One region of the Virgibacillus sp. Bac330 genome, then DNA from elsewhere that is predicted to be linked to it. Evidence: a T-box and tRNA genes for the amino acid it is inferred to sense, from the RefSeq annotation. Region 1 holds a T-box; the other holds one or more tRNA genes.
What was found. A T-box is a leader RNA that pairs with one kind of tRNA and senses whether it is charged. The one in region 1 lies ahead of proS (proline--tRNA ligase), so its partner is inferred to be a tRNA-Pro.
Positions count from the first base shown of each region.

Region 2: it has a tRNA-Pro gene. The T-box ahead of proS (proline--tRNA ligase) is inferred to sense a tRNA for this amino acid. The anticodon was not compared.

Region 1 covers NZ_CP033048.1:357,199-367,249, forward strand. Annotated here, with positions in the region: gene D9780_RS01590 (Gfo/Idh/MocA family protein) at 1-17, shown strand, start outside; gene D9780_RS01600 (M15 family metallopeptidase) at 1,947-2,495, opposite strand; gene D9780_RS01605 (glycerol-3-phosphate acyltransferase) at 3,028-3,645, shown strand; gene D9780_RS01610 (DUF456 domain-containing protein) at 3,666-4,151, shown strand; gene D9780_RS01615 (cysteine hydrolase family protein) at 4,205-4,753, shown strand; T-box leader at 5,040-5,253, shown strand; gene proS (proline--tRNA ligase) at 5,566-7,005, shown strand; gene D9780_RS01625 (M20 family metallopeptidase) at 7,642-8,802, shown strand; gene D9780_RS01630 (transporter substrate-binding domain-containing protein) at 9,191-9,967, shown strand.
Region 2 covers NZ_CP033048.1:3,219,220-3,229,270, forward strand. Annotated here, with positions in the region: rRNA gene D9780_RS14945 (23S ribosomal RNA) at 1-2,353, opposite strand, end outside; rRNA gene D9780_RS14950 (16S ribosomal RNA) at 2,897-4,461, opposite strand; tRNA gene D9780_RS14955 (tRNA-Ile) at 4,818-4,891, opposite strand; tRNA gene D9780_RS14960 (tRNA-Gly) at 4,903-4,976, opposite strand; tRNA gene D9780_RS14965 (tRNA-Pro) at 4,992-5,068, opposite strand; tRNA gene D9780_RS14970 (tRNA-Arg) at 5,074-5,150, opposite strand; tRNA gene D9780_RS14975 (tRNA-Leu) at 5,175-5,258, opposite strand; tRNA gene D9780_RS14980 (tRNA-Leu) at 5,507-5,588, opposite strand; tRNA gene D9780_RS14985 (tRNA-Lys) at 5,606-5,681, opposite strand; tRNA gene D9780_RS14990 (tRNA-Gln) at 5,764-5,838, opposite strand; tRNA gene D9780_RS14995 (tRNA-Asp) at 5,843-5,919, opposite strand; tRNA gene D9780_RS15000 (tRNA-Glu) at 5,942-6,013, opposite strand; tRNA gene D9780_RS15005 (tRNA-Ser) at 6,020-6,110, opposite strand; tRNA gene D9780_RS15010 (tRNA-Asn) at 6,116-6,190, opposite strand; gene D9780_RS15015 (SprT family protein) at 6,395-6,859, opposite strand; gene D9780_RS15020 (catalase) at 7,049-8,512, shown strand; gene D9780_RS15025 (Tex family protein) at 8,687-10,051, opposite strand, start outside.

The sequences.
Region 1 (10,051 bases):
ATTTTCCTGATGAATAAGGATCGATAGTAAAGGTCGCACAAGAATGCGACCTTTACTATCGATATCGGAGAGCCATTCTTGTTCGATAGAAACTCGCTCTCGTTTGTCGCACGTGAATCGCTCCTGCTCGTCGTAACTCGCTCGCTCTGCACGAAGTTCGCTCTTGTTCGTCGCAAAATCGCTCGCCCTCGCGTGAGATTCGCTCCTGCTCGTCGTAACTCGCTCGGCCTCGCGAGAATTTCGCTCCTGCTCGCCGTAAATTCGCTCGCCCTCGCGAGAAGTTCGCTCCTGTTCGTCGCAAAATCGCTCGCCCTCGCGTGAAGCTCGCTCCTGCTCGTCGTAACTCGCTCGGCCTCGCGAGAAGTTCGCTCCTGCTTGTCGCAAAATCGCTCGCCCTCGCGAGAATTTCGCTCCTGTGCGTCGTAAATTCGCTCGGCCTCGGGAGAAGTTCGCTCCTGCTCGTCGTAAATTCGCTCGGCCTCGCGTGAGAATCGCTCCTGCTCGTCGTAACTCGCTCGGCCTCGCGTGAGAATCGCTCCTGCTCGTCGTAACTCGCTCGGCCTCGCGAGAAGTTCGCTCCTGTTCGTCGTAAAATCGCTCGCTCTCGCGAGAATTTCGCTCCTGCTCGCCGTAAATTCGCTCGCTCTCGCGTGAATCGCTCCTGCTCGCCGCAAATTCGCTCGGCCTCGCGAGAATTTCGCTCCTGTTCGTCGATATTCGCTCGGCCTCGCGAGAATTTCGCTCCTGCGTGTCGTAAAATCGCTCGCTCTCGCGAGAATTTCGCTCCTGCTCGCCGTAAATTCGCTCGCTCCGCAAGTGAATCGCTCCTGCTCGCCGCAAAATCGCTCGCTCTCGCGAGAATTTCGCTCCTGCTCGTCGTAAATTCGCTCGGCCTCGCGAGAAGTTCGCTCCTGTTCGTCGATATTCGCTCGCTCCGCAAGTGAATCGCTCCTGCTCGTCGTAAATTCGCTCGCCCTTGCACGAAGTTCGCTCCTGTTCGTCGCAAAATCGCTCGCTCCGCACGTGAATCGCTCCTGCTCGTCGCAAAATCGCTCGGCCTCGCGAGAAGTTCGCTCCTGTTCGTCGATATTCGCTCGCTCCGCAAGTGAATCGCTCCTGCTCGTCGTAACTCGCTCGCCCTCGCTAAAAGTTCGCTCCTGTTCGTCGCAAAATCGCTCGGCCTCGCGTGAGATTCGCTCCTGCGCGTCGTAACTCGCTCGCTCTCGCGAGAATTTCGCTCCTGCTCGTCGTAAATTCGCTCGCCCTTGCACGAAGTTCGCTCCTGTTCGTCGCAAAATCGCTCGCCCTCGCGTGAAGCTCGCTCCTGCTCGTCGCAAAATCGCTCGCTCTCGCGTGAATCGCTCCTGCTCGCCGCAAAATCGCTCGCCCTTGCACGAAGTTCGCTCCTGCTTGTCGCAAAATCGCTTGCTCTCGCGTGAATAGCTCCTGCTCGCCGCAAAATCGCTCGCCCTTGCACGAAGTTCGCTCCTGCTTGTCGCAAAATCGCTCGCTCCGCACGTAACTCGCTCTTGTTCGTCGCAAAATCGCTCGGCCTCGCGAGAAGTTCGCTCCTGCGCGTCGTGAATTCGCTCGGCCTCGCGAGAAGTTCGCTCCTGTGCGTCGTAAATTCGCTCGGCCTCGCGAGAATTTCGCTCCTGCTCGTCATAACTTCGCTCGGCCTCGCGAGAAGTTCGCTCCTGCTCGTCGCAAAATCGCTCGCTCCGCACGTAACTCGCTCCTGTTCGTCGCAAAATCGCTCGCCCTCGCGAGAAGTTCGCTCCTGCTCGTCGTAAATTCGCTCGCCCTCGCGAAAAGTTCGCTCCTGCTCGTCGCAAAATCGCTCGCTCTCGCGAGAAGTTCGCTCCTGCTCGTCGTAAATTTGCTCGCTCTCGCGAGAAGTTCGCTCTTGTTCGTCGCAAATTCGCTCATCGTCGCATACAGCGTGATCACTCGCGTTCTTTTTCTGGGCGAATTCCACGTTGTAATTGATTAATGCTTAATCCAAATGTCATTTGCAAATGGGGATAGTCTTTAAATCTTTTCCAGTCTCCGCCCCATTCAAAGCCGAGCTCTTTGGCAATAGAAGCAGCTTCAAACCAATCGGATTTGCCGTTTCCGTTTCCGTCATAATCAATGTTCCAAATAACTTCTCCAGTCTCACTTCTTAGTGCATAATCGATTGCTAATCCATAATTATGGTAGGATTGTCCACCTTTTGCGTTGGTGACCGTTCTTCCTTCTGTCTCTCTTCCTTGGTCATATAATTCATTTTGTTGTTGTATGGTACGTAAACCATCTGTTATGACAACCTCTATATTTCTAGAGGCTGCCTTATTTATGAATGCCTCTTTTTTTTCTTGAACCACTGGATGAAGCTGAGTAGGCATTTCTTTATCTATATCAGCGGTTTGCTTTTGATTGTATATGACAAACAAAATAAGGAGTCCGATTAAAATAATAAGCCATGGTAATAATGTTCGTTGAATTCTCTTCATGCTGCATGTATCTCCTTCATAATAATACATGGATCTGTTCATGTGATTCCAATAGAATGATACTGTAATACTTTTCGCTTCAAAAAATTATTCTACACAACTCGCAAGAGGAAAATACTCCCATTGTTCAAAAGGTATTTATAGTCCCCGCTGAAGAAGAAAGGAAAAAATACTAGATTTAAACATTTCGTTCATAAATTTTCACGAACAAAGGCTCGGGGCGCCCGGTTAGCAACGGAGCGAGTGGAACGAGTCAACGAAAGTTTTAGGAATCATGCTCCTGCAACAGGAGTATGCCGGCGCCCCCCTCGGCAAGCCGTTTTTAGAAAACTCCTTTTTGGTTGTTAACCTTTCATCGGCGTGAATTTGTAATTCATTTCGTATATACAGAAAATTGTTCTTATGTAATAAACGTATAAGCTTACATATTATATACTATTAGCATAGCAAATGAAGGACTGTTTGCATAATAACAAATTGTCATTACGAAATGGCAATTTTTACGATATAATAAGAAAAAAGGAGGGGACCCATGGTTACGGCACTAGTTGCTATGATTGGTTACTTCATAGGCTGCATACACGGTTCACAACTTATTAGTTTATATAAACGTGTAGATATTAAGAATTCAGGTGTTAAAAATGCTGGAGCCTCAAATACGACGATTTTATTGGGCTGGAAGTATGGGATATTTGTCGCCCTCTTTGATATTTTAAAAGGTACTTTTGCCATTTTTGTTGTATTATATCTCTTAGATGCGCATGGTATAAGCGGAGATGAACGAATACTGCTTATATATGTTACGGCATTATTTGTCATCTTAGGACATAATTATCCGATTACGATGAAATTTAGTGGTGGTAAAGGAACTGCTTCGCTCGTTGGTATCTTACTCGCTGTCGATTGGAGGGTCGCTGTAATCGGTATTGGACTATTACTTGTTATTACAATTGCTACCGATTATTTAGTAATGGGTGTTCTTGTTATGTATCTTTCTTTCTTGTTGACGACGTATATATTTTTCGGCGTAGAACCAACTTTAATTGTTATTTTTTTATCTATTTTAAGTATCATGAAACATATGGAGAACTTTCGACGTATAGTAACAAAGCAGGAGACAAAGCTATCAAGTATGTTTCGTAAAAACTAGTCGTTGCGGGAGGAAATGTTATTTTGGAGATCGTTATTTGGATTTTAATTATTGCTTTATTTGTTTTAAGCTTTGCAGGGATTATATTCCCAATTATTCCGTCTGTGTTTGTGCTTTGGGGCGGTTTCCTTTTGTATCAGTTTGCTCTCAACTCCAATGAATTAACACTTTCTTTTTGGATTGGAATGGGTATTATTACAGCACTTTTAGTCGGCGCTGATATTATTGCAAATAGTTATTTTGTCAAAAAGTATGGCGGTAGCAAGTGGGGAGAACGTGGTGCCGCTGTTGCTGTTATTGTTGGTTCCTTTATCATCCCACCGTTTGGAATTCTTATTGTGCCGTTTTTAACCGTTTTTATTATCGAGTTATTACAGCAACGGACTGTACTGGAAGCGTTCCGTGCTTCAGTCGGTTCCTTAATCGGATTTCTAGGTGGGGCAGTTGCTAAAATTGTACTTCAATTTGTTATGATTGTTTGGTTCTTTGTGGTAATTATCTTTTAAGATAAAGATGTGACGAAAATAGTTTATTTCAAAGTGGAAGGATGATTTCATTCATGAAAAAGGCGCTTTTAAATGTAGATTATACGATTGATTTTGTAGCAGAAGATGGAAAATTAACGTGTGGTGTACCTGGACAAGCTATTGAAGACAACGTGGTTTCGTTAACGAAACAATTTATTAAAAATGGCGATTATGTTGTGTTTGCCATTGATGCACATGAAGAAGGGGACGCTTTTCATCCTGAAGCAAACTTATTTCCACCACATAATATCATCGGTACAGCAGGGAAAGCGTTATATGGAAAGCTTGCTACGCTTTATAATGAGTACCAGAATAAGGATAATGTATATTATACTAATAAAACAAGATATAGTGCTTTTGCTGGCACAGATTTAGAACTGAAACTGCGTGAACGTGGTATTCAAGAAGTGCATATTGTTGGTGTCTGTACAGACATTTGCGTATTACATACGGCGATCGATGCCTATAATAAGGGCTTTGCCATTGTTGTTCATCAAGATGCCGTTGCCAGTTTTAATCAAGCAGGACATGAATGGGCACTTGGACACTTCAAAAACACGTTGGGGGCAAAGGTTGTTTAGTTCTTTTATTAAAAGTGTTATGGCACACATTGGGAAAACGGATTTACGATGAAAACCAGTTGTAGACAGATCATTTTCTCACTATAGTATTAAGAACGTATAAAAGTTTTAAGGGTTATAGTAAAAGGAAAACGATGCCATTCGCCATAAGACTTGGCGACAAGCCAAGTTTTTCTAAAACAACATATCGCGTTAACGCATGTGTGCTTTTTTCTGTTGAAATAAGAAGTTCCATTAACCTTGACTTTCTTTGTGGCAAATTATATAGTGTAAGTACAATTATGTCATACAAACGTAGATGAAGATTAGTATATTGAAACGTCTTTTATAGAGAGGAAATGGATGGTGGAAATTTCCAAAGATAATCAATGGAACCTGCTTCGGAGTTCGCTATTAGAAAGCTTTATGCTGTAAAATAGCGCGGGGATACCCCGTTATCCAATGAAGTGTGCAGTTTATTTTTGCAAACAAGGGTGGTACCACCAACCTCGGTCCCTTATCGGATGGAGGATTTTTTATGTTTATAGAGAAAAAGTGAAAGGGTGCTCACAAGCAACACTTTCCTTGGTTTATCGAATGAAAAGCGCCATCGTTCACTATAGGGAAAGCCATCACTTCCTTTGAAAAAAGATCTTTCATAAACAACACCGCTTCTGCTAGAAAAATATTAGCAATGAATGTAAATCACCATTTCGTAGTAAGTTTATTGTTTGAAGCACGTGTTTACAAAGTTAGGTAAAACGGAAAGGTTTCATATTTGCAAAAAATAGTATCGACATGTAGATAAAACTATTCAAATGAGGTGTTATGTTTTGGGTAAAAAAAATAAGCAATTTGTAGAAAAAATAACCGCCATGGAAGAGGATTTTGCGCAATGGTATACCGATGTTGTCAAGCAAGCTGAATTGGTCGATTATGGCCAAGTTCGTGGAACAATGATCATTCGCCCATATGGTTTTGCCATTTGGGAAAATATTCGCGATGTATTAGATAAAAAATTTAAAGAAACTGGTCATACGAATGTGGCCTTTCCATTATTCATTCCAGAAAGCCTATTACAAAAGGAAAAAGATCATGTGGAAGGCTTTGCACCTGAAGTTGCTTGGGTTACGCACGGTGGAGATGAAGAATTAGTAGAGCGTCTTGCGGTACGTCCAACGTCAGAAGTGTTGTTCTGTGATTATTATTCGAAAAACATTCACTCTTATCGTGATTTGCCAAAGCTGTACAATCAGTGGGGGAATGTTGTCCGTTGGGAAAAAACAACCCGTCCTTTCTTACGTTCTTCCGAGTTTCATTGGCAAGAAGGGCACACAGCACATGCGACAGATGAAGAAGCATCGGAAGAAACAGAGCGGATGCTAGGAATTTATGCGGATGTTGTGGAAAAATATTTAGCGATCCCAGTCCTTAAAGGGAAGAAAACAGATAAAGAAAAATTTGCAGGTGCTAAATACACACTGACGATTGAAAGCTTAATGCATGACGGAAAAGCATTGCAATCAGGGACTTCCCACCATTTCGGGTCAGGCTTTGCTGAAGCTTTCGACATTACGTATTTAGATGAAAATGGAGACAGTCAATATGTTCATCAAACTTCTTGGGGATTATCCACTCGAATCATGGGTGCATTAATCATGGTTCATGGTGATAACCGCGGTTTAGTAATACCCCCACGCATTGCTCCAACACAAGCGATGATCGTACCAATCGCCCAGCATAAGGAAGGCGTATTGGATAAAGCATATGATCTTCGTGACCAATTAAAAGGTATTGTGCGCGTAGACATTGATGCTAGTGATAAAATGCCTGGATGGAAATTTAATGAGTATGAAATGAAAGGTATACCAGTTCGGATTGAAATGGGGCCCAAGGATATCGAGAAAGAACAGGTAGTCCTTGTACGACGTGATACAGGTGAAAAAGAATTTGTTCCATTGGCTGTATTACCAACTCGTTTACCTGCACTACTTGATGAAGTACAAGCGAATTTATATCAACGAGCAGAAGATTATTTGCATGAAAAAACAAATACCGCAACGAACATGGATGAGTTTGCAGCTGTTTTAGAAGAACAAGCTGGATTCATTAAAGCAATGTGGTGCGGCGATGTAGCATGTGAGGAAAAAATTAAAGAAGAAACATTAGCAACTTCTCGTTGTATTCCACTTGAACAAGAAAAAGTAGCAGATACATGCGTATGCTGTGGAAAAGAAGCGAAAGAGTTAGTGTATTGGGCTAAAGCATATTAAAAAAGAGAGGGATGTTCCTCTCTTTTTTAATATCTGAAATGAAGCGCGGTTTGGTCGTTTTTATCCACTACTAGGAAAAGTATTAAGGTTTCTAGGATAAAACCACGGCGCCGCCATATTACTGGGCGATAAGCCAAGCTTTTCTAATAAGCGCCCCTAATGGCTTGCACTGCTATGAAATGCATTTCAAGCAAGTCTTTTCCTACAAATCGATAGTCTTCATAGATAAATCCCTCTCAATTACAACAGTTTTCCTTTCCTTATAGGTTCTCTTACTAGGTATGTCTCATATTAATTTACGCTACTATGTAGAAAATCAATTTATCCTCTGTAGATAAGAAAGCGTCCCTTGCCCTTGTTGTACGAACAAGCAGTAGATGAAAGAAAATCGACGGTTCCGTTAACGAGATAATAGGAATTTTTTGCAAAAGGCATAACTTGATGCATAAAATTTATGGTTTAAAGGGACATGTTATTGCAAATCACGCTAATTAATCAGCAATACAATTGAAAACGGAAAATAACAGTACAAACATACTTTTCTTCATAAAAAAAGAAAAAAAGATTGCATAATGATGCATTTAATGGTATAAATATACCTACATATTAATAATTATACATGTAGGTGGGACGAAGATGAAGTCGTTAAAAGAAACAATACAAGATATCCATGGTGATTTATGCCATATTAGTGACTATTTATATCACCATCCAGAGTTAGGCGATCAAGAGTATCAATCGATGCAATTATTAACGAAATTACTTGAGGAGCATCAGTTTGAGGTAGAAACAGATGTAGCTGGGAGAAACACTGCATTTAAAGCTACATTTGATAGTGGAAAACCTGGCCCTACTATTGCGTACCTAGCTGAATACGATGCACTTCCCGGAGTTGGACATGGTTGTGGTCATAATATCATTGGCACGATGAGTGTTGGAGCGGGGATTATTTTAAGTACACAGGTAGCAGAAGCTGGGGGGAGTGTCGTTGTTTTAGGCACACCAGCAGAAGAAACGAATGGTGCTAAAGTGCCAATGAGTGAACAAGGTTTTTTTGATTCCATTGATGTTGCAATGATGGTTCACCCTGGCGATCAATCGTATGAAAGCGGAGAGGCACTTGCAATGGACGCGATTCAATTTTCCTACTTCGGTAAAACGTCTCATGCAGCTGCTGCACCAGAAAAGGGAATTAATGCACTGGATAGCGTCATTCAGCTGTTTAATGGGATTAACGCATTGCGCGAGCATCTTCCAACAGATGTACGCATTCATGGCATTATAGCAGACGGTGGTGAGGCAGCTAATGTAGTCCCCGATAAAGCAGTGGCACAATTTTATGTGCGAGCAAAAGAACGAAAGGAATTAGATGTAATAGTAGAAAAAGTACAACACATTGCTGAAGGTGCGGCACTAATGACAGGTGCTAGATTAGAAGTTTCTAATTATGAATTAAGCTACGACAATATGATAACCAATCAGGCTCTATCCAAATCCTTTACAAAACATATAGAGAAAATCACCGCTCAGCCTGTTTTTCCTGCAAAAGAAGGCTATGGATCAATAGATATGGGAAATGTAAGCCATGTGGTGCCAGCGATTCATCCATATATTGGCTTTGATATGCCTGGTTTAACGGCACATACACAAGCGTTTGCAGATATGACAATTACAGATAAAGGGCATCAAATGATTGCTGATGGAGCACTGGCTCTAGCACAGACCGGTTTTGAAGTAATTACAGACGCAAAACTTTTTGCAGAAATTCAACAAGAATTTCGCAAAACCAAGTGTTAAGGAACTATAAAAACGATTAAAAGTTCGCGGTTTTGGTCGGTTTTCCTCATAAAGGATAAGCCTAATTTTCCCTAAGTACAGCATTCGTTCATCGATGACAGCTAAGTTGCAAAGGAAAATTTCACAATTGTCGGTTACCTGTTTACGAAGGATACGTAAAAATCATCTCAAAGTTTGATTATGTGAAGTGAGAAAAGTTGAAGTAACAGCTTACAGGGCTTAAAAAACATGCAAGGTTGCCATCATAAATAGCGAGATCAATAGAAAGAGTTATGCATTCTATACGATAAAATTATCATGCCTTATATGGGAACAAATCACTATTCATAATTAAAAAATAGTTTTGCAAATCTAGAGACATATATAAACAAAAAATGGAGTGAATAAAATGAAACATAAAATGATCCTAGTAGTTTTTGTCGTTCTCTTAACTGGAATAATAACAGCTTGTGGAAGCAGCGATGATAAAGCATCTGGAGAAGCAGAAAAAGAGAAAAAGGTACTGAAAATGGCAACATCAGCAGACTTTCCTCCATTTGAAACGCGTGATCCAGAGGGGAATTTCGAAGGATTTGACATTGAATTAGGACAAATGATAGCGGAAGAATTAGGTTATGAATTAGAAATAGAAGATATGCAATTTGACGGGTTAATTGGAGCGTTACAAGCAGATCGAGTGGATATGGTAATGTCTGGTATGAGTGCAACAGAGGAACGGAAAAAGAATGTCGATTTTTCAACAGAATACCATCGTTCAGGCGAAAGCTTTTTAACAACGAAAGACTCTGAAATTGAAACAATTGATGATTTAAAAGGAAAAACAGTCGGTGTACAGCTCGGAACGATTCAAGAGGAAGGAGCAAAAAAACTAGCAAAAGAATATGGATTTGAAGTGAAAGCAGTAGATAAAGCTGGACTTCTCCCTCAAGAATTAAACGCTAATCGGATTGATGTCGGTTATATGGATAAAACTGTTGCAGCTGGTTATGTAAAAGAACAAGATTTAAAGTTTTTTGATGATCCAACAGAGAGTTCCCCAGGGATGGGAATTGCTTTTCCAAAGGGAAGTGAATTGGTAGAAAAAGTAAATGATGTACTAGCCAAATTTGAAGAAAATGGGGAAATTCAAAAGCTAGAAGATAAGTGGTTGAAAGAATTGCAATAGATAAGTGACCAGAAGTTGACACATGTATCAAGGATATAAAGTATTGGTATCTCCCACCTCCAGAATGAAAAGATGGAGGTTAAT
Region 2 (10,051 bases), 1.6 Mb from region 1:
TGCCTTTACACTCTGCGAATGATTTCCAACCATTCTGAGGGAACCTTTGGGCGCCTCCGTTACCTTTTGGGAGGCGACCGCCCCAGTCAAACTGCCCGCCTGACACTGTCTCCGGACCGGATTACGGCCCTGGGTTAGAAGGTTCGTACAGCCAGGGTGGTATCCCACGGTTGCCTCCACGTAAGCTAGCGCTCACGCTTCGATGGCTCCCACCTATCCTGTACAAGCTGTACCAACATTCAATATCAGGCTACAGTAAAGCTCCACGGGGTCTTTCCGTCCTGTCGCGGGTAATGCGCATCTTCACGCATAGTATAATTTCACCGGGTCTCTCGTTGAGACAGTGCCCAAGTCGTTGCACCTTTCGTGCGGGTCGGAACTTACCCGACAAGGAATTTCGCTACCTTAGGACCGTTATAGTTACGGCCGCCGTTTACTGGGGCTTCGGTTCTACGCTTCGCACCGAAGTGCTAACGCTTCCCCTTAACCTTCCAGCACCGGGCAGGTGTCAGCCCCTATACTTCGCCTTTCGGCTTCGCAGAGACCTGTGTTTTTGCTAAACAGTCGCTTGGGCCTATTCACTGCGGCTCCTCCTTAAAGGAGCACCCCTTCTCCCGAAGTTACGGGGTCATTTTGCCGAGTTCCTTAACGAGAGTTCTCCCGCTCACCTTAGGATTCTCTCCTCGCCTACCTGTGTCGGTTTGCGGTACGGGCACCTATGAACTCACTAGAGGCTTTTCTTGGCAGTGTGAAATCCGGAACTTCGGTACTCTATTTCCCTCCCCATCACAGCTTGAAATTGTCGAACGGATTTGCCTATCCGACTTTCTCACTGCTTGGGCGCACACGTCCATCGGTGCGCATTCCTTATCCTACTGCGTCCCCCCATCGTTCAAACGTTCATGAGGTGGTACAGGAATATCTACCTGTTGTCCATCGCCTACGCCTTTCGGCCTCGGCTTAGGTCCCGACTAACCCTGAGAGGACGAGCCTTCCTCAGGAAACCTTAGGCATTCGGTGAAAGAGATTCTCACTCTTTTTTCGCTACTCATACCGGCATTCTCACTTCTAAGCGCTCCACCAGTCCTCACGATCTGACTTCACAGCACTTAGAACGCTCTCCTACCATTGTTCGTAAGAACAATCCGCAGCTTCGGTGATACGTTTAGCCCCGGTACATTTTCGGCGCAGAGTCACTCGACCAGTGAGCTATTACGCACTCTTTAAATGGTGGCTGCTTCTAAGCCAACATCCTGGTTGTCTGGGCAACTCCACATCCTTTTCCACTTAACGTATACTTTGGGACCTTAGCTGGCGGTCTGGGCTGTTTCCCTTTCGACTATGAACCTTATCACCCATAGTCTGACTCCCAAGGATAAGTAGCTGGCATTCGGAGTTTGACTGAATTCGGTAACCCGATGAGGGCCCCTAGTTCAATCAGTGCTCTACCTCCAGTACTCTTTCCTTGAGGCTAGCCCTAAAGCTATTTCGGAGAGAACCAGCTATCTCCGTGTTCGATTGGCATTTCACCCCTACCCACACCTCATCCCCGCATTTTTCAACATACGTGGGTTCGGGCCTCCAGTCAGTGTTACCTGACCTTCACCCTGGACATGGGTAGATCACACGGTTTCGGGTCTACGACCGCATACTATATTCGCCCTATTCAGACTCGCTTTCGCTACGGCTCCGTGTCTTCCACTTAACCTTGCATACGATCGTAACTCGCCGGTCCATTCTACAAAAGGTACGCCGTCACCCATTAACGGGCTTCGACTACTTGTAGGCACACGGTTTCAGGTTCTATTTCACTCCCCTTCCGGGGTGCTTTTCACCTTTCCCTCACGGTACTGGTTCACTATCGGTCACTAGGGAGTATTTAGCCTTGGGAGATGGTCCTCCCGGATTCCGACGGAATTCCTCGTGTTCCGCCGTACTCAGGATCCACTCCGGAGGAGATTCTTTTTCGATTACAGGGCTGTTACCTTCTTTGGCCGACCTTTCCAGATCGCTTCATCTAAAGAATCTCTTGATAACTCCAATGGAGTGTCCTACAACCCCAGAAGGCAAGCCTTCTGGTTTGGGCTAATTCCGTTTCGCTCGCCGCTACTTGGGAAATCGCGTTTGCTTTCTCTTCCTCCGGGTACTGAGATGTTTCAGTTCCCCGGGTATGCCTCTTCTACCCTATGAATTCAGATAGAAGTACTGCTCCATTACGAGCAGCGGGTTCCCCCATTCGGAAATTCCTGGATCGATGTCTACTTACGACTCCCCAGGACATATCGGTGTTAGTCCCGTCCTTCTTCGGCTCCTAGTGCCAAGGCATCCACCGTGCGCCCTTATTCACTTAACTAATCTTACAAATTTATCTATGAATAAGCATATTGCTTTTCAGCTTTTGGTTTTCTAGCTTCAGCTCATAGCGATTAGCATGACTTCCTTCCTCTTCGTACGATAAGTCAACATCGATTCACTTACGTTCATCGTGTTTCCTTTATCTCCTACGAGTCAGTCCAGTCTGTACATCGCTAAACATTCGCTTCCGCTTTTGGTTTGATGTCGTTGTTACTCTTATTTAGTTTTCAAGGTACAAGCTTCCACAGGATGTGGTGACTTCTGTGTTCGTCACAGGACGTGACGGGTTTTAACAGAAGATCCTTCTATCTCATCCTTGAGAGACAAGCATTTACTCTCTCAAAACTGAACCAAACAACCGAGTATGTCTTCCGTATAATAGTCTAGCTCCAGCGTTCAGCGACTAGTGCAACTTCCTTCCCCTCCGTACGATGAGTCAACAATCGATTCACTTACGTTCATCGTGTTTCCTTTATCTCCTTTGGGTCAGTCCAGTTCATACGTCGCTAACCAAACGCTTCCGCCTTCTATAATTCCTTAGAAAGGAGGTGATCCAGCCGCACCTTCCGATACGGCTACCTTGTTACGACTTCACCCCAATCATTGGTCCCACCTTCGGCGGCTGGCTCCAAAAGGTTACCTCACCGACTTCGGGTGTTACCAACTCTCGTGGTGTGACGGGCGGTGTGTACAAGACCCGGGAACGTATTCACCGCGGCATGCTGATCCGCGATTACTAGCGATTCCGGCTTCATGCAGGCGAGTTGCAGCCTGCAATCCGAACTGAGAATGGTTTTATGGGATTTGCTTGGCCTCGCGGCTTCGCTGCCCTTTGTTCCATCCATTGTAGCACGTGTGTAGCCCAGGTCATAAGGGGCATGATGATTTGACGTCATCCCCACCTTCCTCCGGTTTGTCACCGGCAGTCACCTTAGAGTGCCCAACTAAATGCTGGCAACTAAGATCAAGGGTTGCGCTCGTTGCGGGACTTAACCCAACATCTCACGACACGAGCTGACGACAACCATGCACCACCTGTCACTCTGTCCCCGAAGGGAATGCCCTATCTCTAGGGGTGTCAGAGGATGTCAAGACCTGGTAAGGTTCTTCGCGTTGCTTCGAATTAAACCACATGCTCCACCGCTTGTGCGGGTCCCCGTCAATTCTTTTGAGTTTCAGCCTTGCGGCCGTACTCCCCAGGCGGAGTGCTTAATGCGTTAACTTCAGCACTAAGGGGCGGAAACCCCCTAACACCTAGCACTCATCGTTTACGGCGTGGACTACCAGGGTATCTAATCCTGTTCGCTACCCACGCTTTCGCACCTCAGCGTCAGTTACAGACCAGAGAGTCGCCTTCGCCACTGGTGTTCCTCCACATCTCTACGCATTTCACCGCTACACGTGGAATTCCACTCTCCTCTTCTGTACTCAAGTCCTCCAGTTTCCAATGGCCCTCCACGGTTAAGCCGTGGGCTTTCACATCAGACTTAAAGGACCGCCTGCGCGCGCTTTACGCCCAATAATTCCGGACAACGCTTGCCCCCTACGTATTACCGCGGCTGCTGGCACGTAGTTAGCCGGGGCTTTCTGGTTAGGTACCGTCAAGGTGCCAGCCTATTCGAATGGCACTTGTTCTTCCCTAACAACAGAGTTTTACGATCCGAAAACCTTCATCACTCACGCGGCGTTGCTCCGTCAGACTTTCGTCCATTGCGGAAGATTCCCTACTGCTGCCTCCCGTAGGAGTCTGGGCCGTGTCTCAGTCCCAGTGTGGCCGATCACCCTCTCAGGTCGGCTACGCATCGTTGCCTTGGTGAGCCTTTACCTCACCAACTAGCTAATGCGCCGCGGTCCCATCTGTAAGTGACAGCATATGCCGCCTTTTAACATTGCGTCATGCGACGCTTTGTTTCATCCGGTATTAGCCCCGGTTTCCCGGAGTTATCCCAGTCTTACAGGTAGGTTGCCCACGTGTTACTCACCCGTCCGCCGCTCGTTCCACAAGCGTCACTCCCGAAGGAGATCTGCTTGCTTCCCGCGCTCGACTTGCATGTATTAGGCACGCCGCCAGCGTTCGTCCTGAGCCAAGATCAAACTCTCCATAAAAGTTTGTGATGATGAACACCGTTCTTCATCATTCTTAGCTGCTGAGATTTCTCTCAGTTTATTTCTTAAGAAAAAACAGGGTTTGTTTTTTCCTTGACATACTGGTTGTTTTGTTCAGTTTTCAAAGAGCAAATTTTTTCGTTGCTTTCAACGAAGCAACTTTTATATCATATCACCTAGAGAGCAGAATGTCAACACTTTTTTAATAAAAATATAATTTATTTTCGTGGACAACATTTCTTTTAGGATAAGATCATCTTGCCTTGCTAGCTTTAGAGAAAATTAGCTTCATGCTAAAGTTTTCATTTCCTTGAATTAAAACGATAAACTTCATACTCCCTAGCATAGCAAGCAAATGGGCCTGAGTGGACTTGAACCACCGACCTCACGCTTATCAGGCGTGCGCTCTAACCAGCTGAGCTACAGGCCCATAAAATTAATTGGAGCGGGTGAAGGGAATCGAACCCTCGTCATCAGCTTGGAAGGCTGAGGTTTTACCATTAAACTACACCCGCACATCAAGTGTGCGATGGTCGGGAAGACAGGATTTGAACCTGCGACCCCATGGTCCCAAACCATGTGCTCTACCAAGCTGAGCTACTTCCCGTAATATGGCGCGCCCGAGAGGAGTCGAACCCCTAACCTCTTGATCCGTAGTCAAACGCTCTATCCAATTGAGCTACGGGCGCAAAAAAATATTTCATTTATTTTGATGCGGTCGAGAGGACTTGAACCTCCACGGGTTATACACCCACTAGGCCCTCAACCTAGCGCGTCTGCCATTCCGCCACGACCGCAATATATGAAGCGGAAAATAAAAGGCTGTATATCACAGCTTCTAAATGAACTTATTTCACTAAGACTAAGATAAACTTTTAATTAGTCTATACCCTATAGTAGCAACTTCTTAGGCAAAAGCAAACTATTCATAACCTTCTCTGTTAACAATTAATTTGGAGCTGAAAACGAAATTTACAGCAGCTTGTTTTGTAATAAGATAGTTGCGAGTTTCTTCTATAGTATAAAGAAAACAGTTATATCTTAATGCGGGTGAAGGGAGTTGAACCCCCACGTCCGAAGACACTAGATCCTAAGTCTAGCGCGTCTGCCAATTCCGCCACACCCGCAATATTTAAATGTGTAATGGTGAGCCATGGAGGATTCGAACCTCCGACCCTCTGATTAAAAGTCAGATGCTCTACCGACTGAGCTAATGGCTCCTATTTCTGATTAGAAATCCTCTGTTGTCTTATTACGAGAACAAAGAATAGCGAAATTGTAAAGTTCCATTAAAAATAAAAATGGCTGGGCTACTAGGATTCGAACCTAGGATACACGGGATCAAAACCCGATGCCTTACCGCTTGGCTATAGCCCAACAATGGCGGTCCGGACGGGACTCGAACCCGCGACCTCCTGCGTGACAGGCAGGCATTCTAACCAACTGAACTACCGGACCCGACCTCTTCATTTTTTTAGAATGACCCGTACGGGATTCGAACCCGTGTTACCGCCGTGAAAGGGCGGTGTCTTAACCGCTTGACCAACGGGCCATGAAATGGCGGAGAAGGAGGGATTTGAACCCTCGCGCCGCTTACGCGACCTACACCCTTAGCAGGGGCGCCTCTTCAGCCACTTGAGTACTTCTCCGTGATTGGCTCCACAGGTAGGATTCGAACCTACGACCGATCGGTTAACAGCCGATTGCTCTACCACTGAGCTACTGTGGAATAGTATAAGTTGAATAAATCGCAACGAAAAATATAATACATTAAATCAAACGAAATGTCAATAGATTAACTAAATTTTATAATGTCATTTTTCTATTGGAATTCATATGTAATTGACAGCCCATTTAATGTATCACGAATGACAAAAATCGTCAATAGTATTTTCCTGTTTTTTTCAGTTTATACTTACTTCACCAAAAGCTTTCATATACCTTTCTCCATTACTAAAGCTATTTCCCCCTTACATTTGCCGCATCTATACTTATTTGTATTCATTTTCCGCTGACGTTTAAACGTTTGATGACAAGTTTTACAAGCATATATATATTTATATTCTCTCTGCGAAGGTAATGGCTGACAAAACCTTGGAGAATTTGTCGCAGACATTAATTCTTTAAAATCACGATCGCTATGCTTATAACCTTTTCCTTCTATATGTAAGTGATAATGGCAAAGTTCATGTTTAATAATCCCTATAAACGCTTGTTCTCCTGCCTCTTCCAAGTATTTTGGGTTTAATTCAATCATTTTTTTAGCAGGAATATATCTCCCACCTGTCGTTCTTAAACGGTGATTGAATTTAACCTTATGAAGGAATGGTTTATTGAACCAGTTAAGGGATACATTATTTACGAAGCGATATAGTTCTTTATCATTTACTATTGTCATTTGAAAAAAACTCCTTATCATTTTTCAACATTATTATACAATAACTTACCACAATTTTGCTCCTAGATTAACCGAATTCTATGTTTACACTATTTATTTAAAATAATTATAAATAAATATTGATTTTTGTTTAATTTGTATTATAATATAATTGTAGTTCTGATTTATTACTTAGAAGGAGGAGTTATTATGGATACAAGAAACCGAATGACAACAGCAGCAGGTGCGCCAGTAGCTGATAACCAAAATTCTATTACAGCAGGACAACGTGGTCCTACTCTTATACAAGACTTTCATTTGCTAGAAAAGCTAGCTCATTTTAATAGAGAAAGAATACCTGAACGTATTGTCCATGCTAAAGGTGCAGGTGCTTATGGCTACTTCGAAGTAACGAACGATGAAATTTCCAAATACACCAAAGCTGATTTTTTAAGCGAAGCAGGTAAACGTACAGATTTATTTATTCGTTTTTCTACAGTAGCAGGTGAATTAGGGTCTGCCGACACAGTTCGTGACCCACGTGGTTTTTCTGTTAAATTTTATACAAATGAAGGAAATTATGATTTAGTTGGCAATAATACACCTATATTTTTCATTAGAGATGCAATTAAGTTCCCTGACTTTATTCATACACAAAAACGGAATCCACAAACACATTTAAAAGACAAAGATATGGTTTGGGATTTCTGGTCACTTTCTCCTGAGTCACTTCACCAAATCACTTACTTGCATGGCGATCGTGGAATCCCTGCAACATTCAGACATATGAATGGCTACGGTAGTCATACATTTAAATGGGTTAATAAAGACGGAGAAGCTTTTTGGATAAAATATCATTTCATTAGTGAACAAGGTGTAAAAGGGCTTGAGGCTTCTTTAGCAGAGAAGATTGCTGGAGAAAATCCAGATTATCATATAGAAGATTTACACAACGCTATTGCAAACGAAGATTTTCCAGCATGGAAGTTATATGTACAAATCATGCCTTATGAAGATGCGAAAACGTATAAATGGGATCCTTTCGACGTAACTAAAGTATGGTCGAAAAAAGATTATCCACGTATTGAGGTTGGTAGAATGGTTTTGAATCGCAATCCAGAAAACTATTTTGCCGAGGTGGAACAAGCAGCTTTCTCACCAGGGCAATTTGTACCAGGAATTGAAGCTTCTCCAGATAAAATGCTACAAGGACGTCTATTTGCATATTCTGATGCACACCGTTATCGCCTTGGTGTAAACCATCACCAAATTCCAGTTAACCGTCCAAAAGCAGAAGTCAATCATTACCAAAGAGATGGCTTCATGACGGTTAATGGTAATGGCGGATCTAAGCCAAACTATGAACCGAATAGTGTAAATGGTCCAGTAGAGGATCCAACAGCAAAAATAACACCATTTGACGTCTATGGTGAAGCTGATAGCGTACCGTATGACAGTGATGACCATTATACACAGGCTGGAGATTTATATCGTTTAATGTCTGCTGATGAAAAAGATCGTTTAATTCAAGCATTCGTTGATCATATGAAACCCGTAACGAGAGATGAAATAAAGCTTCGCCAAATTGAACATTTCTATAAAGCTGACGCTGAATGGGGCGAGCGTATTGCACAAGGGCTTGGACTTCAAGTTCCAGAAAGCGTAAAATCTTAATAAGCTTTCCATTTATTTTCACTAAATAAATGTACGTATAGAAAAATCCGAACGAATTGGAAATCCTCCTAGCAGGTTTCCAATTCAACGTTCGGATTTTTTAATGAAAGCATTTTTCCCTTGTAACCTTATCTAAAGGAGTATGAGAATATTTTCTTTCCAAAAGCGAGATATTTACTTCTCTTGAATCATAGATAATGCAATTCTTCCTTTATTCACATCAATGTCTTCTACCCACACTGTAACAACATCCCCTACGGAGGCGATGTCCATGGGATGTTTTACAAATGAATGTGACATTTTAGAAATATGAACAAGCCCATCCTGCTTTACGCCAATATCTACAAACACGCCGAAATCGACGACATTTCGTACCGTACCTTGTAATTCCATGCCACGTTCAATGTCTTCTAGCGATAAGACGTTTTTCTTTAAAATGGGTTGTGGAAAATCATCACGCGGATCTCGCCCCGGCTTTGTCAATGCTTGGACAATATCATGAAGCGTCGGTTCCCCTACTTCTAATTGTTTAGCAACTTCTTTCGTGTTAATGGAATGAATAGCTTCTTTCAATTTATTTGTACCAATATCTTCTAGGGAACAACCGAGTAAATGTAATAACCTTTCCGTTACTACATAACTCTCTGGGTGGATGGGCGTTCGATCTAAAGCATGTTCTCCATCCATGATTCGTAAAAAACCAATTCCTTGTTCATATGTTTTTGCTCCTAGCCGAGGGATTTTCTTTAATTGTTTTCGGTTCGTAAACTTCCCTTCTTCTTCTCTGCGCTTAACGATGTTATTAGCAACAGTCTTACTTAATCCAGATACATATTGTAATAAAGATGAAGAAGCTGTATTGACATTGACACCAACTTGGTTAACTGCTGTTTCCACAACAAAAGTCAACGATTCATTTAATGCTTTTTGACTAACATCATGCTGGTACTGTCCAACACCAATCGATTTAGGATCAATTTTTACTAATTCTGCTAATGGATCTTGCACACGACGCGCAATGGATACAGCACTTCTCTCTTCTACTTGTAATTCAGGAAATTCCTCTCTTGCAAGTTTCGATGCAGAATACACACTTGCTCCAGCTTCGTTCACGATAATATACGGAATGGCTAGGTTTTGCTTTTGAATGACATCGGCAATGAATTGTTCCGTCTCTCGAGAAGCTGTACCATTTCCAATCGCTATCAATTCAATTGAATACTGCTTCATTAAATCCAGAACAATCTTTTCTGCACCAGCCGTATCCTTTCTTGGTGCCGTCGGATACATGACACCAACATGGTGTACCTTGCCTGTTTCATCCACAACGGCTAGCTTACAACCTGTACGAAATGCAGGATCTACCCCCAGTATTGTTCGTCCTTTTAATGGTGGTTGGAGTAAAAGGCTTTTTAAGTTTTTGGAAAACACTTCAATTGCCTGCTGTTCTGCTTTTTCCGTTAAGTTACTTCGAATTTCACGCTCTAAAGAAGGCTGAATTAAACGTTTATAACTGTCTTCAATCGCATGTTGTAATAA